3 regions of the Streptomyces sp. NPDC048644 genome follow, and region 2 is predicted to be linked to each of the others. Evidence: riboswitches for the same ligand, from Rfam matches in the RefSeq annotation. Region 2 holds a riboswitch; each other region holds the start of a gene.
What was found. Region 2 has a riboswitch for thiamine pyrophosphate ahead of thiC (phosphomethylpyrimidine synthase ThiC). Riboswitches for the same ligand answer to the same signal wherever they lie in the genome.

Region 1: linked by a shared signal. The riboswitch ahead of thiO (glycine oxidase ThiO) and the one ahead of thiC (phosphomethylpyrimidine synthase ThiC) in region 2 are both predicted to bind thiamine pyrophosphate.
Region 3: linked by a shared signal. The riboswitch ahead of ACGFNI_RS29095 (thiamine ABC transporter substrate binding subunit) and the one ahead of thiC (phosphomethylpyrimidine synthase ThiC) in region 2 are both predicted to bind thiamine pyrophosphate.

The regions. Positions count from the first base shown of each region.
Region 1 is NZ_JBICVO010000001.1:332,304-337,684, forward strand. Features, by position in the region: gene ACGFNI_RS01495 (NAD(P)/FAD-dependent oxidoreductase) at 1-1,096, opposite strand, end outside; TPP riboswitch at 1,251-1,362, shown strand; gene thiO (glycine oxidase ThiO) at 1,429-2,607, shown strand; gene thiS (sulfur carrier protein ThiS) at 2,604-2,819, shown strand; gene ACGFNI_RS01510 (thiazole synthase) at 2,827-3,624, shown strand; gene pknB (Stk1 family PASTA domain-containing Ser/Thr kinase) at 3,741-5,381, shown strand, end outside.
Region 2 is NZ_JBICVO010000006.1:414,359-419,739, forward strand. Features, by position in the region: gene ACGFNI_RS16950 (IclR family transcriptional regulator) at 1-458, shown strand, start outside; gene ACGFNI_RS16955 (SsgA family sporulation/cell division regulator) at 563-988, shown strand; gene ACGFNI_RS16960 (YibE/F family protein) at 1,183-2,595, opposite strand; TPP riboswitch at 2,666-2,822, shown strand; gene thiC (phosphomethylpyrimidine synthase ThiC) at 2,817-4,601, shown strand; gene ACGFNI_RS16970 (hypothetical protein) at 4,670-5,381, opposite strand, start outside.
Region 3 is NZ_JBICVO010000016.1:96,959-102,339, reverse strand. Features, by position in the region: gene ACGFNI_RS29105 (ABC transporter ATP-binding protein) at 1-740, opposite strand, end outside; gene ACGFNI_RS29100 (ABC transporter permease) at 741-2,432, opposite strand; gene ACGFNI_RS29095 (thiamine ABC transporter substrate binding subunit) at 2,408-3,436, opposite strand; TPP riboswitch at 3,590-3,710, opposite strand; gene rlmN (23S rRNA (adenine(2503)-C(2))-methyltransferase RlmN) at 3,744-4,856, opposite strand; gene ACGFNI_RS29085 (phosphatidate cytidylyltransferase) at 5,022-5,381, opposite strand, start outside.

The DNA of each region.
Region 1 (5,381 bases), on a different contig from region 2:
GCCAGACCACCGACCAGGCGGCGCTCTCCGGATCGCCGCGCCAGACGAGTTCGTCGGCCCGGTCGTGGTGGCCCGCGTACTGCACGAACCGGCCGAACTGCTCCGACCAGAAGTACGGCACCGGGTCGTAGACCACGCCTTCGGCCGGGCCGCCGGTGATGTTCCCCGCGACCGTGCGGGGGCCCTGGAGCGCGTTGTCCCAGTGGTGGATCAGGAGCCTGCGGCCGTAACGGGCCGACGGGAAGGAGGCGCAGTCGCCGACCGCGTGGACGTCCGGGGCCGAGGTCCGCAGCCGGTCGTCGGCGAGCACCGAACCGTCATCGGGTGAGAGCGCGACGCCGGAGCCGGCCAGCCAGCCGGTCGCGGGGCGGGCGCCGATGCCGACGACCACGGCGTCGGCGGGCAGCGCGGTGCCGTCGGCGAGGAGCACGGTGCCCGCTTCGACGGCGGCGACCCGCGCGCCGGTGCGCAGCCGGGCGCCGGATCCGGCGTACCAGCCCGCCATGTGGGCGGCGACCTCGGCGGGCAGCGCGCCGGCCAGCGGCCGGTCGGCGGCCTCGACGACGGTGACCGCGCAGCCCGCCTCGCGCGCCGCGGTCGCGAACTCGGCGCCGATCCAGCCCGCGCCGACGACCACGATCTCGTGCCGGGCGGCGAGGACGGGCCGCAGCCGCTCGGCGTCGTCGAGGGTGCGCAGCAGGTGGACGTGGGGCAGCCCCGCGCTGCCGGGCAGTGCGAGGGGCTCGGCGCCGGTGGCGAGGACGGCGTGGTCGTAGCGGACCTGGCCTTCGGCGGTCTCGACGAGATGCTCTTCGGGCCGCAGCGCGGTGACCGGACGGCCGAGGTGCAGCTCGATGCCCAGGGAGGCGAAGTCCACGTCGAACGCGGCGCCTTCGGCCTTGCCGAGCAGGACCGCCTTGGACAGCGGCGGGCGGTCGTAGGGCTGGTGCGGTTCGTCGCCGAACAGCGTGATCGCGCCGCGCCAGCCTTGTTCGCGCAGCGCGACAGCGGTCTGCACACCCGCGATACCCGCGCCGACGATCACGACGCGCGGCGTGTGGTCAGGGTCCTGGGAGGACTTGCTCTGCTCGCTCACCCGATCACTCTAGGACGGCGCGCGACGGCGCCCGCAGCAGCGCGCAAGGAGATCTCTGACACAGCGTCACGCCCGGTGGGGCCCGGGAAGCGCCGCCCGCCGTGCCGGGGCGCTCCCTTACGGGGCGTCGGCGGCTGGTATTAGGGTGAGGGTCCTACGCACTCGCGGGAGCCCGGACGCACCGGGCTGAGAGGGAGGCTGGCGGCCTCCGACCGTACGAACCTGATCCGGGTCATGCCGGCGAAGGGAGGGGCTGGACGCCCATGCATGCATCTTCCGCACCGTCCGCCGCACCACACGGACCGCCGCCGCACGCCGGGCGGCACCCCGATGTGCTCGTCATCGGCGGCGGCATCATCGGCCTGGTCACCGCCTGGCGGGCCGCCGCTCGGGGGCTGCGCACGGCCGTCGTCGACCCGGAGCCGGGCGGCGGCGCCGCCCGGGTCGCGGCCGGCATGCTGGCCGCCGTCACCGAGCTGCACTACGGGGAGCAGACCCTGCTGGGCCTCAACCTCGCGTCCGCCCGGCGCTATCCGGGGTTCGTCGCGGAGCTGGAGGAGGCGAGCGGACAGGCCGTCGGCTACCGCGCCTGCGGCACCCTCGTGGTGGCGCTGGACGCCGACGACCGGGCCCATCTGCGGGAGTTGCACGCGCTCCAGCGCCGTTCGGGTCTGGAGTCGGAGTGGCTGTCCGGGCGCGAGTGCCGCCGTCTGGAGCCGATGCTGGCGCCCGGCGTGCGCGGGGGCCTGCGGGTGGACGGCGATCATCAGGTCGATCCGCGCCGCCTGGCGGGCGCGCTGCTGACGGCCTGCGCGCGGGCCGGGGTGGTCTTCCACCGCACCTGGGCCGAGCGGCTGACGGTCAGCGCGGGCCGGGCCGTCGGCGCGGAGCTGGCGGACGGCGGCCGGCCGGCCGCGGACCGGGTCGTGCTGGCCGGTGGCAGCCACAGCGGCCGGCTGGCCGGGGTGCCGGGTGAGGTGCTGCCGCCGGTGCGCCCGGTCAAGGGGCAGGTGCTGCGGCTCCGGATGCCGGACGTCCCCCGGGGGAGCCCCGCCTTCCTCTCCCGCACGGTGCGGGCCGTCGTCCGCGGCGGCCCCCTCTACCTGGTGCCGCGGGAGAACGGCGAGCTGGTCGTCGGCGCCACCAGCGAGGAGCTGGGCTGGGACACCACCGTCACCGCGGGCGGCGTGTACGAACTGCTGCGGGACGCGCACGAGTTGGTGCCGGGCATCACCGAACTGCCGCTGGCCGAGACCTGCGCGGGGCTGCGTCCCACCTCCCCTGACAACGCGCCGCTGCTCGGCCCGACCCCGCTGCCAGGACTCCTCCTGGCCACCGGGCACTTCCGCAACGGCGTCCTGCTGACCCCCGTCACCGGGGACGCCATGGCCGAGGTGCTGGCCACCGGGCAACTGCCCGATGAGGCCCGCCCGTTCTCCCCTCTGCGGTTCACCGACGCCGCCCCCGTAGCGGCCCCCGCGGCCCGCGTCCCCCAGGAGCAGCCCGTATGAACGCCTCCCCCGTTTCCGTCACCGTCAACGGAGAAGTCCGCGAGATCCCTGGCGGGCTGACGCTCGACCTGCTGGTGGCGACGCTGTCCCGGGCGCCGGGCGGCTTGGCCGCCGCCGTCAACGAGACCGTGGTGCCGCGCGCCCGGTGGGCCCGCACCCCGCTCGGCGAAGGCGACCGCGTCGAGGTCCTCACCGCAGTCCAGGGAGGCTGAACCGACCATGGCCGACGATCTCCTCACCATCGCAGGCACCACCTTCACCTCCCGCCTGATCATGGGCACCGGCGGCGCGCCCAGTCTGGACGCCCTGGAGCGGGCGCTGCTCGCCTCCGGGACGGAGCTGACGACGGTCGCCATGCGGCGGCTCGATCCGACCGTGCAGGGCTCGGTGCTGTCCGTGCTGGAACGGCACGCGATCCGGGTGCTGCCGAACACCGCGGGCTGTTTCACCGCGGGCGAGGCGGTGCTCACCGCGCGGCTCGCCCGTGAGGCGCTCGGCACGGACTGGGTCAAGCTCGAAGTCGTCGCCGACGAGCGCACCCTGCTGCCCGACCCGATCGAGCTGCTGGACGCCGCCGAGACGCTGGTGGACGACGGGTTCACGGTGCTGCCCTACACGAACGACGACCCGGTGCTGGCCCGGAAGCTGGAGGACGTCGGCTGCGCCGCGATCATGCCGCTGGGCTCGCCGATCGGCTCCGGGCTCGGCATCCGCAACCCGCACAACTTCCAGCTGATCACCGAGCGGGCCGGGGTGCCCGTGGTGCTGGACGCGGGCGCGGGCACCGCGTCCGACGCGGCCCTCGCCATGGAGCTGGGCTGCGCCGCGGTGATGCTGGCGTCCGCGGTGACCCGGGCCCAGGAGCCGGAGCTGATGGCCGGGGCCATGCGGTACGCGGTCGACGCCGGGCGGCTCGCGTACCGGGCGGGCCGTATCCCGCGCCGGCACTTCGCGCTGGCGTCGTCGCCCGCGGACGGGGTGGCGGAGCTGGATCCGGAGCGGCCGGCGTTCCGGTAGCGCCGGGCGGGGCGCGGGCGCCGCCGCCCGCGTTCCTGTCACCGTTCGGCCTCAGTACGCCGGGGAAGGCCGCCGCACGTGTGACGTGTCGGTGGGTCCTCGTAGACTCGTCTGCCGTGGATACGACCCTTCAGGACCCCCTGGTCGGGCAGTTGCTCGACGGCCGCTACCGCGTCGACGCGCGTATCGCCGCCGGCGGTATGGCCACGGTCTACCGGGCCATGGACACCCGGCTCGACCGCGTGCTCGCCCTGAAGGTGATGCACCCGTCGCTCGCGGTGGACGACGCGTTCGTCGACCGGTTCATCCGCGAGGCCAAGTCGGTCGCCCGGCTCTCGCACCCGAACGTGGTGGGCGTCTTCGACCAGGGGACGGACGGCACGTACGTCTATCTGGCCATGGAGTACGTCGCCGGGTGCACGCTGCGCGACGTGCTGCGCGAGCGGGGCGCGCTCCAGCCGCGGGCCGCGCTGGACATCCTGGAGCCGATCCTCGCCGCCCTGGGCGCCGCGCACCGCGCCGCTCTCGTGCACCGCGACATGAAGCCGGAGAACGTCCTGATCGGCGACGACGGCCGGGTGAAGGTCGCCGACTTCGGCCTGGTGCGGACGGTCGATACGAACACCACCGACGCCACGGGCGCGGTCCTCGGCACCGTCTCCTACCTCGCCCCCGAGCAGATCGAGCACGGTACGTCCGACGCGTGCGTGGACGTCTACGCCTGCGGCGTGGTGCTCTACGAAATGCTCACCGGCGGCAAGCCGCACACCGGAGGCACCGCGGCGCAGGTCCTCTACCAGCATCTGCACGAGGACGTCCGCCCGCCGTCCGAGGCCGTCCCGGGGCTCGCCGCGCAGTTGGACGCCCTGGTGGCGCAGGCCACCGCCCGCGATCCGCGGCTGCGGCCACAGGACGCGGTGGCGCTGCTCTCCTCGGCCCGCACGGCGCGCGGCGAGCTGTCCGACGCGCAGCTGGACGTGGTGCCGCCGCAGGCCAGGGAGGCACCGGCCGGTGACGGCGCCGAGCGGACGAGCGTGCTGCCGCGGGCTGGGGGCCGGCCGCCGCTGCCCGGTACCGCCGATGACGCGGAGCTGAACCGCACCAGCGTCCTGGAGGTGCCGCCGTCCGACGCCGCCGCGCCGGACGGGCGGACCACCCGGCTGCGTCCCGCGCCGCCGGTGCGCCGCGGGCCCTTCGCCGACCCGCGGCGCAGGATCGCCGCCCTCGTCGCGGCCGTCCTGATCGTGCTCGGGGTCGGCGCGGGCGTCTGGTACATCAATTCCGGCCAGTTCACGACTGTGCCCGCGGTGCTGGACATGCCGCAGGCCAAGGCCGCCGGGACGCTGCGGGACGAGGGCCTGGGGGTGAAGGTGCGGCGTGACTACAGCTCCACGGTGCGGCGCGGCCACATCATCGCCACCGAGCCCGGCATCGGAGCGCGCATCCGCGGGACGGGCACGGTCACCCTCACCGTCTCGCGCGGCCCTGACATCGTCGCCGTCCCCGATCTGGCGGGCACGCCGGTCGCGGACGCCCGGCGCAAGCTGCGGGACCGGGGCCTGGTGCCTGGCACCGAACGCAAGGAGTTCAGCGACGAGGTCGCCAAGGGCTCGGTGATCCGCACGGACCCGGAGTCGGGCGGCAAGCGGCGGCCCGACACGGCGGTGGCGCTGATCGTCAGCCGCGGCACGGCACTCGACGTCCCCGACGTGACCGGTGACGAGCGGCAGGCGGCCGTCACGGAGCTGCGCAAGGCG
Region 2 (5,381 bases):
CCGTCTACTTCGCTGTCTACCGCGAGGGTGAAGTGGAGGTGTTGGCCGTCTCCAACGAGCCGGGCCGGCCGCCGGTCGAGGAGTGGGTGGACTTCCGCGCCACCGCGCATGCGCATGCGATCGGGCAGTGCCTGCTCGCCCAACTCGACGAGGCGGCGCGTAAGGAACATTTGTCCCGTTACCCGGTGCAGTCGATAACCCCCTTTTCCGTACGAACTGAGGACGATCTGCTGCACCGTTTGGATACGGTGCGTCGTGGCCAGGTCGCGTATGAGCATCAGGAATATGCCCTCGGCACCGTATGTTCCGCGATTCCCGTCCAGGTCGGCTCCGCGGTCGCGGCGTTGGCCGTTTCTCTCCCTGCCGGAGAACTGCACCGATTGCGCTCTGTCACGGACCGACTACGGAAAATGGCGGAGGCGACACTAACGACACTCGCCTTCTCTATCAGTATCTGAAAACTCACTCCTTGTGATCTGCTGGCACGTGACAGACGATGGCGTCAATAGGGCTACGGGGGACGAATCCCGGCCATCTCCGATCAAGTGCGGGGCAGTGGTTGATGACCGACACAGTTCAGGCAGAAGTGATCATGAGCTTCCTCGTCTCGGAGGAACTCGCCTTCCGGATCCCGGTGGAGCTGGACTTCGACAGCGCCGATCCGTACGCCGTACGCCTCACCTTCGACCTGCCCGGCGATGTGCCCGTCACGTGGGCCTTCAGCCGTGAGCTGCTGCTCGACGGGCTGAGCGGGCCGTCGGGGGAGGGCGACGTACGCGTCGAGCCTGCCTCCGGCGGGCATCTCAGCGACGTCTTCATCAGCCTCCAGGTCGGCGCCGAACGCGCACTCTTCCGCGTCAGCGCACCGCCGTTGGTGGCGTTCCTCGACCGGACGGACCGGCTGGTGCCGCTCGGCGCGGAAGAGGTGTGCGACACCCTGGAAGCCGTGCTGGACCGCATCTTGACGGAGGCGTCCAAGGCGAGCTGACCCACCGCCGCCCGGTCCTCCCCCGGCCCTTTCGGGTCGGGCGTTGTCTCGGTGCGCCGGGCGGGTCCGTGACGAAGAGGGCGCCGGATCCCGCTCGCCCAGGGGATGCCGCGTCGGCCCGATGCCTGCTGCGCCGGTTTCCGCGCCGGTCGGTGGACGTCAGCGGGCCGGTGCGGCCCCCGGCCGCGGCTCCGTCATGCCTTGCGGCGCCGGCCGCGCGTCCCACGCGACCCTCGTGTCGCCCGTGCGCCGCGTCGCGCTGCCGCCCGTCCCACGGCCGTGCCGGTTTCCGTCGCGCCGTCCGTGCCCCAGGTGCCGTCCTCCGCTCCGCTCTCGTCCCCCGGAGCGGCCTGGGGCCTGCGGTCGGCCGAGACGACCAGCGCCGCGAGCAGTGTCGTCAGGGGTACCGACGCGACCAGACCGATGCTGCCGACCAGGGTCCGGACGATCTCCTCGGCGACCACCTCGCTGGTGGCGACCGTGCCCACGCTGCTCTGTGCGATCGAGAACAGCAGCAACAGCGGCAACGCCGCGCCCGCGTAGGCGAGTACGAGGGTGTTCACGACGGAGGCGATGTGGTCCCGCCCGATCCGCATGGCGGCGCCGTACAGCTTGCGCCATCCCGCCGACGGGTCGGCCTCCTTGAGTTCCCACACCGCGGCGGTCTGGGTGACCGTCACGTCGTCGAGCACGCCCAGCGAGCCGATGATGATGCCTGCCAGCAGCAGTCCGCGGATCTCGATGCCGGGGTACAGCCCGTGCACCAGCCCCGTCGTGTCGTCCGTGTTGCCGGTCAGCAGCGCCCAGCCGATGAAGACCGAGCCGAGCAGCCCGATCAGCAGCAGCGAGGCGAGCGTGCCGAGCACCGCGACCGAGGTTCTGGCCGTCAGTCCGTGGCACATGTACAGCGCGATCAGCATGATGGCGCTGCCGCCGATCACCGCCACCAGCAGGGGATTCGATCCCTGAAGGATGGCCGGGAGGATGAACAGCGTCAGGACCCCGAAGCTCGCCGCCAGGGCGACCAGCGCCAGTACCCCGCGCAGCCGCCCGACGATCACGACGGCGCACGCGAAGATCGCGGCCAGTACCCACATGGGCAAGGTGCGGTCCACATCGCTGATCGAGTACTGCAGATCCTTGGGCGCCTTGGGGGAGTACGCGACGACGACCTCCTGCCCCGTCGTGTAGTGCCGCAGCGCGTCCGGTGTCACGACCGCCTGGAAGGTCCGGCCGGCGTTTCCGCCCGACGTGACCTCGACCGTCGCGCGTTCGCAGGGCTTCCCCCGCTCCGCTCCCCCGGTCGGCTGGCCGCCTGGAGTCGTCGGCTGTTGCTGCTGCTCGGCGTGCACGTCGGCGCAGTTGACCTCCTCCACCTTGGTCACCCTGGCCTGTTCGGTCGGCTGGTCGAAGCCGACGCCGGACGGCCGGTGATCGGGCGCGCCGCCCGGCCACAGCACCGCGAGGCCGACCACCACGGCGGCGGCGAACGGGATCAGCACCGCGGCGATGACCTTGCGCAGATGCCGGGAGACGGGCGCGGCGGGGCCGTGCCCGTGCGTGTGCGCATGGCCGTGGGAGTGCGTATGAGGATCGGTGCCGGTCACCGACCGATCATCGCAAGAAGCGCAGGGCCCCCTGTTCACCACGCCACATCGGCCGCTACCGTGGTGGCACCTTTGCAATCGCGGGAGCTCGGAGCACCGGGCTGAGAGGGCGCTGATCCTCGTCCCAGCGGCGTTTCACGTGAAACGCCCGTGGGCGGGAGCCGCTGCGTCGACCGCCGAACCTGTTACCGGGTAATGCCGGCGTAGGGAGTTGGGTCTCCATGACTCTGCAGGATGCACGCACGCCCGAAAACGGCGAGTCCGGCCAGGACGCCTCCGCCAAGGAGATCGGCTGGCACAAGGGCTACCTCACCGGATCCCGCCCTGACCTGCGGGTTCCGGTCCGGCGAGTGCACCTCACCAACGGCAAGGACGTGACGCTCTACGACACGTCAGGGCCGTATACCGACGCTCACATCGAAACGGACGTCCGCCGCGGACTGGCGCCGCTGAGAGAGAACTGGATCATTTCGCGGGGCGACACCGAGGAGTACGCGGGTCGCCCGCTGCGCCCCGAGGACGACGGCCTCAAGCACACCTCGCCGCGTGGCGGTCTGAAGAACCTCGACGCGGTCTTCCCCGGCCGGCCGCGGCAGCCCCGCCGCGGCCGGAACGGCGCCGCGGTCAGCCAACTCGCCTATGCGCAGCGCGGCGAGATCACCGCGGAGATGGAGTACGTCGCCCTCCGCGAGAACGTCACGCCGGAGTTCGTACGTGACGAGATCGCGGCGGGCCGTGCCGTCCTGCCGGCCAACGTCAACCATCCGGAGATCGAGCCGATGATCATCGGCAAGAACTTCCTGGTGAAGGTGAACGCCAACATCGGTAATTCCGCGGTCACTTCCTCCATCGAGGAGGAGGTGGACAAGATGACCTGGGCGACGCAGTGGGGTGCGGACACGGTCATGGACTTGTCCACCGGTCGCAACATCCACACCACGCGGGAGTGGGTGCTGCGCAATTCCCCCGTGCCGATCGGCACCGTTCCGCTCTACCAGGCGCTGGAGAAGGTCGACGGCAAGGCCGAGGAACTGACCTGGGAGATCTACAAGGACACGGTCATCGAGCAGGCCGAGCAGGGCGTGGACTACATGACGGTGCACGCAGGTGTGCTGCTGCGCTACGTCCCGCTCACCGCCCGGCGCAAGACCGGCATCGTTTCGCGGGGCGGTTCGATCATGGCTGCCTGGTGCCTGGCGCATCACCAGGAGTCCTTCCTCTACACGCACTTCGAGGAGCTCTGCGACATCCTCGCGGCCTACGACGTGACGTTCTCGCTCGGGGACGGCCTGCGTCCCGGTTCGATCGCGGACGCCAACGACGAGGCGCAGTTTGCGGAGTTGCGGACGCTGGGTGAGCTGAACACCATCGCCAAGCGGCATGGTGTCCAGACGATGATCGAGGGTCCGGGGCACGTCCCGATGCACAAGATCAAGGAGAACATCGACCTTCAGCAGGAGATCTGCGAGGAGGCGCCGTTCTACACGCTGGGCCCGCTGACCACCGACATCGCGCCCGCGTACGACCACATCACCTCGGGTATCGGCGCCGCGATGATCGCTTGGTGGGGTACGGCGATGCTCTGCTACGTCACGCCCAAGGAGCACCTGGGCCTGCCGGACCGTGACGACGTCAAGACCGGCGTGATCACGTACAAGATCGCGGCCCATGCGGCGGATCTGGCCAAGGGACATCCCGGTGCCCAGGAGTGGGACGACGCGCTGTCCGACGCGCGCTTCGAGTTCCGCTGGGAGGACCAGTTCAATCTGGCCCTGGACCCGGACACCGCGCGTTCCTTCCACGACCAGACCCTGCCGGCCGAGCCGGCGAAGACGGCCCACTTCTGTTCCATGTGCGGGCCGAAGTTCTGCTCGATGAAGATCTCCCAGGACATCCGCCGCGAGCACGGCGGTGACCTGGCGGTCGACGCGGAGGCGGGTATGGCGGAGAAGTCGAAGGAGTTCGCGGCGGCGGGCAACCGCGTCTATCTGCCGATCGCCGACTGATCCGGCCGTTCCGGGACCGGCACCGGGGCGTCCCTTCGCGCGGCGCCTCGGGCCGGGAGCGCGCCCGCCTACTCCGGCCGTTCCTCGGGCCCGTCGTGGTCGGGGCCGGTGAAGTCGGGGCTGGAGTAGCGGGGGCGGGGGCCTGCCGATCCGGTGTCGGGGCTGCTGAACCGGGGGCGGGAGTAGCCGAGGGACGGGATGCGGCTCTTGCGTACGCCGGTCCGGCCCGGGGTGTACGGGGCGGGGGCGTGGTCGGCGGCTGCCGCGAGGGTGTCGTGGAGGAAGGGCAGCAGGCCCTGTTCGATGAGGGCGCGGTGCCATGCCTCGCGCGCGCGGTCGAGGTCGTGGTGTCCGGTGGCCTCGCGCGGCGATGAGCCGTTGCGCAGTGCGGTGATCACCAGGCCGGCCATCGCGACCAGCGCCCCCGCCGCGGTCAGCGCGGCGAAGATCCAGCCGACGGCGATCAGCGGCCGGGCGACGGCCTGTTCGGGGCTGACGGCGCTCAGGACGTAGCCGATGAGGAGGAAGAGGACCGCCGCGATGCCCGCGAGGACCGGGGCGAGGACGGCGATCATGGCGCCGAGTCCCGCGCCGGCGGCTTCCGGCGCGCCGTCCGGGCCGGTGGCCGCGGTGGTGAACGGGTCCGCGACGCCGGGGCTTTGGGCATCTTCGCGGTCGGCCGTCGCGGCATCGGCGGGAGCGCCGTCCGGGTCGCGCAGTCGGTCGCGCAGCCGTACGTAGTGCCGGTACTCGGTCGCGGCGTGGGCGGTGATGGTGGAG
Region 3 (5,381 bases), on a different contig from region 2:
CGGGCGACGAATTCGGTGGCGGGCCGCTGCCAGACCTCCAGCGGGGTGCCGGTCTGCGCGATCCGTCCGTCCTGCATCACCACGACCCGGTCGGCCAGCGCAAACGCCTCGCCCTGGTCGTGCGTGACGGCGAGCACCGTCGTCCCCAACTCGCCGAAGAGCCGCCGCAGTTCGACGACGAGACGTTCACGCAGTCCCCGGTCGAGCTGTCCGAGCGGTTCGTCGAGCATCAGCAGCCGGGGGCTCGGTGCGAGGGCACGGGCCAGCGCGACCCGCTGCTGCTCGCCGCCGGAGAGGGAGGCGACGGCGCGGCGCCCGGCGCCCGGAAGACCGACGAGGCCGAGCAGTTCGGCGACGGTGCGCTGCTGTGCGGCGCGGTCAGCCCGGCGCATCCGCAGGCCGAAGGCGACGTTGCCCGCGACGTCCTGCTGCGGGAAGAGCTGGTGGTCCTGGAACATCAGGCCGACGCCCCGCCGGTGGGTGGGCACCCGCGCCTGGTCGCGTCCCTCCAGCAGCACCTGCCCGGCATCGGCCGGTTGCAGCCCGGCCACCACCCGCAGCAGCGTCGACTTGCCGCTGCCGCTGGGCCCGAGCACGCACACGACCTCGTGGGCGGCGACGTCCAGATCGACCGCGTCGAGCGCGGCGGGCGCGCCGGCCGGCCCGAAGCGTACGGTCACGCCGTTCAGCCGCAGCAGCTGCTGTCCTTCGGTGTCTGCGGCCCGAGCCGTAGCCGTCATCTAGAACTCCCCGGACTGGTCGGTGCGGAGGCGCTCCAGGACCAGCAGGGCCCCGGCGCACACCACCATCAAGATGGTCGAAAGGGCCATCGCCTGGCCGTAGTTCAGCTCCCCGGCGCGGCCGAGCAGCCGGGCGACGGCCACCGGGAGCGTCGGCTGGTCGGGCCGTGCGATGAAGACCGTCGCGCCGAACTCGCCGAGCGATACGGCGAACGCGAATCCGGCGGCGATGAGCAGGGCGCGGCGCACCATCGGCAGGTCCACCTCGCGCCACACGCGCCACGGCGAGGCGCCCAGCACGGCCGCCGCCTCCCGCAGCCGCCCGTCGACGGCACGCAGGACGGGCAGCATGATCCGCACCACGAACGGCACCCCGACCAGCGCCTGGGCGAGCGGCACCAGCCACCACGAGGAGCGCAGGTCGAGCGGCGGCCGGTCCAGGGTGATCAGGAATCCGAAGCCGACGGTGACCGCGGACACGCCGAGCGGCAGCATCAGCAGCGCGTCGAAGCCGCGGACGAGCCGCCCGCCGCGCCGGGTCAGGGCGGCGGCTGCCAGGCCGCCCACCACCAGGGCGATCGCGGTGGCGGCCACCCCGTAGGCGAGCGAGTTCCACAGCGCTTCCAGGGGGGCGACGGCGAAGGTGCTGTCGGCGGACGCGGCGGAGCCCAGCGTTTCGTAGAAGACCGTGCCGTAGCCGTCGGGCCCGGCGAAGGACCGCTCGACGAGCACGAGGAGCGGCACGACGACGAGGACGGCGATGATCACGAGGGTGCCCCACAGCAGCGCCCACTGTCCGGGGCCGCGGGGCCGCCGCGCGGTCCGCGCGGCGTCGACGAGCCGGAGGGTGCTCTCGCGGCGGCGCACCGTCCAGGCGTGCAGGGCCAGCAGGGCGAGGACCGCCGCGAACTGGATCAGGGTGAGGACGGCGGCGGTCGGCAGGTCGAGGAAGTCGGCGGTCTGCCGGTAGATCTCCACCTCCAGGGTGGAGAAGGTGGGCCCGCCGAGGATCTGCACCACTCCGAAGGAGGTGAAGGTGAACAGGAAGACCATCAGCGCGGCGGCGGCGACGGCGGGGCCGAGCGCGGGCAGCGTCACCCGGCGCCAGGCCGCGAGACGCCCGGCGCCCAGCACCCGCGCCGCCTCCTCCTGCCGCGGGTCGAGCTGTCCCCACAGCCCGCCGACGGTCCGTACGACCACGGCGTAGTTGAAGAAGACGTGGGCGAGCAGAATCGCCCACACCGAGGTGTCGAGACGCACGCCCCACAGGTCGTCGAGCAGCCCGCCGCGGCCGGCCAGGGCCAGGAAGGCGGAGCCGACGACGACGGTCGGCAGCACGAACGGCACCGCGACCACCGCCCGCAGCAACTGCTTGCCGGGGAAGTCGAACCGTGCGAAGACGTACGCGCCGGGCAGCGCGATCAGCAGGGTGAGGCCGGTCGACGCGGCGGCCTGCCAGACGGTGAACCACAGGACGTGCAGGACGTCCCCGTCGCCGAGCACGTCGGCGATCCGGCCGAGCTGCCACCGCCCGCCGTCCTTCAGCCCGCGTCCGACGATCGCGGTGACCGGGTAGGCGAAGAACAGCGCGAAGAAGGCGACCGGCAGCGCCATCAGCGCCGCCCGCACCGCCGTGGCGCGCCGGCTACGGCCGCGCCTGGCCCCGTCTACTTCAGAACGAGCGAGGACCACTGCTTGACCCACTGTTCGCGGTTCTCGGTGATCGTCTCCGGGGCGAGGGTCGCCGGCTTGTCGATCGTCGCGCCGTACTTGGTGAACAGGTCGGGCACCGTGGCGTCCTTGCGCGCCGGGTTGACGAACATCTGGAGCGGCATGTCCTCCTGGAACTTCCGGCTGAGCAGGAAGTCCAGCAGTTCCTTGCCGCCCTTCTCGTTCTTGGCGCCCTTGAGGAGGCCGCCGAACTCGATCTGCCGGAAGCAGGTCCCGGTGGCGACGCCGGTCGGTGCCTGCTTCGGCGCGGGCTTCTTGCCGAGCACCTCGACGGGCGGGCTGGAGGCGTACGAGACGACCAGCGGCTTGTCGCCCTTGCCCCGGCCGGCCGCGGATCCGGAGAAGCGCTCGTTGTACGCCTGCTCCCAGCCGTCGACCACCTCGACGCCGTTGGCCTTGAGCTTCTTCCAGTAGTCCTGCCAGCCCTTCTCACCGTGGGTGGCGATGGTGCCCAGCTGGAAGGCGAGCCCCGGCGACGAGGTTGCGGAGTTCTCCGTGACGAGCAGGCCCTTGTACTGCGGCTTGAGCAGGTCGTCGAAGGTCTTCGGCGGCGCGAGCCGGTGCCGGTCGAAGTAGGCGCGGTCGTAGTTGACGCAGGTGTCGCCGTATTCGAGGGGTGTGACGCGGTGGTCTGCCTTGTCCAGTTGCAGGGCGGCGGGGACGGCGTCGAGGCCCTTGGCCCGGTACGGCGTGAAGAGGCCGGCCTTCAGGCCGCGGGACAGCAGGGTGTTGTCGATGCCGAAGAAGACGTCGCCCTGCGGGTTGTCCTTGGAGAGGATCGCCTGGTTGACGGCCTTGCCCGCGTCGCCGCCCTTGAGCACCCGGACCTTGTAGCCGCTCTGCTTCTCGAACGCGGCGAGCACCGACTTCGAGGCGTTGAAGGAGTCGTGGCTGACGAGTGTGACGGTCTTGGCGTCCGCCGCGCTGCCGCCGTCCGCGCTGCCGCAGGCGGCGAGCGCGGTCATGCCGGCTGCGGCGGCGGCGACCGCCGCCACGGCTCTGCGGGCGGTGGTGGTGCGGTTGGTGCTCACTGATTTCCTCCTGGCTGGCCAGGAAGAGACGCGGCCCCGCGCCGCGCCGCCCGGTGGAGCCGGGCGGCGCAGGGCGGGGCGCAACAGCATGAGTGACGACCGAACTTCCTACCCGGAATGACCCGGGCGAGGTTCAAGGGTCTGCGGGCGCCGTATCCCTACGACGTCTCCGCACTCTCAGCGCTGTGGCGCTCCCCTGTCGGAATGTGCATTTGTTCGATCACACGCTACCAGCGGGCGGTCAGCGTTCCGAGGCCGCGAGCTGTCCGCAGGCGCCGTCGATCTCCTGGCCGCGGGTGTCGCGGACGGTCACCGGCACGCCGTGCGCCTCGATGGCCCGGACGAACGCCCGCTCGTCCTCGGGGCGCGACGCGGTCCACTTCGAGCCGGGTGTCGGGTTCAGCGGAATGAGGTTGACGTGCACGCGCTTGCCCTTGAGCAGCCGTCCCAGCAGGTCACCGCGCCAGGCCTGGTCGTTGATGTCACGGATCAGGGCGTACTCGATGGAGATCCGGCGGCCGGACTTCTCGGCGTACTCCCAGGCCGCGTCCAGGACCTCGCGCACCTTCCAGCGGGTGTTGACCGGGACGAGGGTGTCGCGCAGTTCGTCGTCCGGGGCGTGCAGCGAGACCGCGAGCCGGCACTTGAAGCCCTCGTCGGCGAACCGCAGCATGGCGGGCACCAGTCCGACGGTGGAGACGGTGATGCCGCGCTGCGACAGGCCGAGGCCGTCCGGCTCGGGGTCGGTGAGCCGCCGGATGGCGCCGACCACCCGCTTGTAGTTGGCGAGCGGCTCGCCCATGCCCATGAACACGATGTTCGACAGCCGCGCCGGGCCGCCTGGCACCTCGCCGTCGCGCAGGGCGCGCATTCCGTCGACGATCTGGTGCACGATCTCGGCGGTCGAGAGGTTGCGGTCCAGGCCGGCCTGGCCGGTGGCGCAGAACGGGCAGTTCATCCCGCAGCCGGCCTGTGAGGAGATGCACATCGTGACCCGGTCCGGGTAGCGCATCAGCACCGATTCGACGAGCGTGCCGTCGTGCAGCTTCCACAGGGTCTTGCGGGTGGTGTCGTCGTCGCACGAGATGTGCCGCACCACGTTCATCAGCTCGGGCAGCAGCTCCGCGGCGAGCTTCTCCCGGGCCGCGGCGGGGATGTCGGTCCACTGCGCCGGCTCGTGCGCGTAGCGCGCGAAGTAGTGCTGCGACAGCTGCTTGGCGCGGAACGGCCTCTCGCCGATCGCGGCCACGGCTTCGCGGCGCTCGGCGGGGCTGAGGTCTGCGAGGTGCCGCGGGGGCTTCTTGGCCCCGCGGGGGGCGACGAATGTCAGCACACCGGGCTCGGGCGGTGCCATGGGCGGAACTCCTCAATGCGACGGTGCCGGACGATCTCCACGGTGCGGAGCCAACGGCGGGACGGTGCCGGAACCCGGGGGACTCACGGGAACTGTCCCCGCGGTCGCGAGGACGGAAAAAGGCCCGCTGTCGGACAGCGGGCCTTTCCAGACTACCTGGGCGCTTCAGCCGCTGCCGACGAAGATCACGAAGAGCAGCCAGACGACCGGGGCGGTCGGCAGCAGGGAGTCGAGCCGGTCCATGATGCCGCCGTGGCCGGGCAGCAGGGTGCCCATGTCCTTGATGCCGAGGTCCCGCTTGATCATGGATTCGCCGAGGTCGCCGAGGGTGGCGCTGGTGGCGACGGCCAGGCCGAGCAGCAGCCCCTGCCACCAGGCACCGTCCGTGATCAGGAACTCCATGCACAGCGCGCCGGCGGCCATCGCGAACAGCACGGCACCGACCAGGCCCTCACGGGTCTTGCCGGGGCTGATGCGGGGCGCGAGCTTGTGCGTGCCGAAGCGCCAGCCGACGGCGTACGCCCC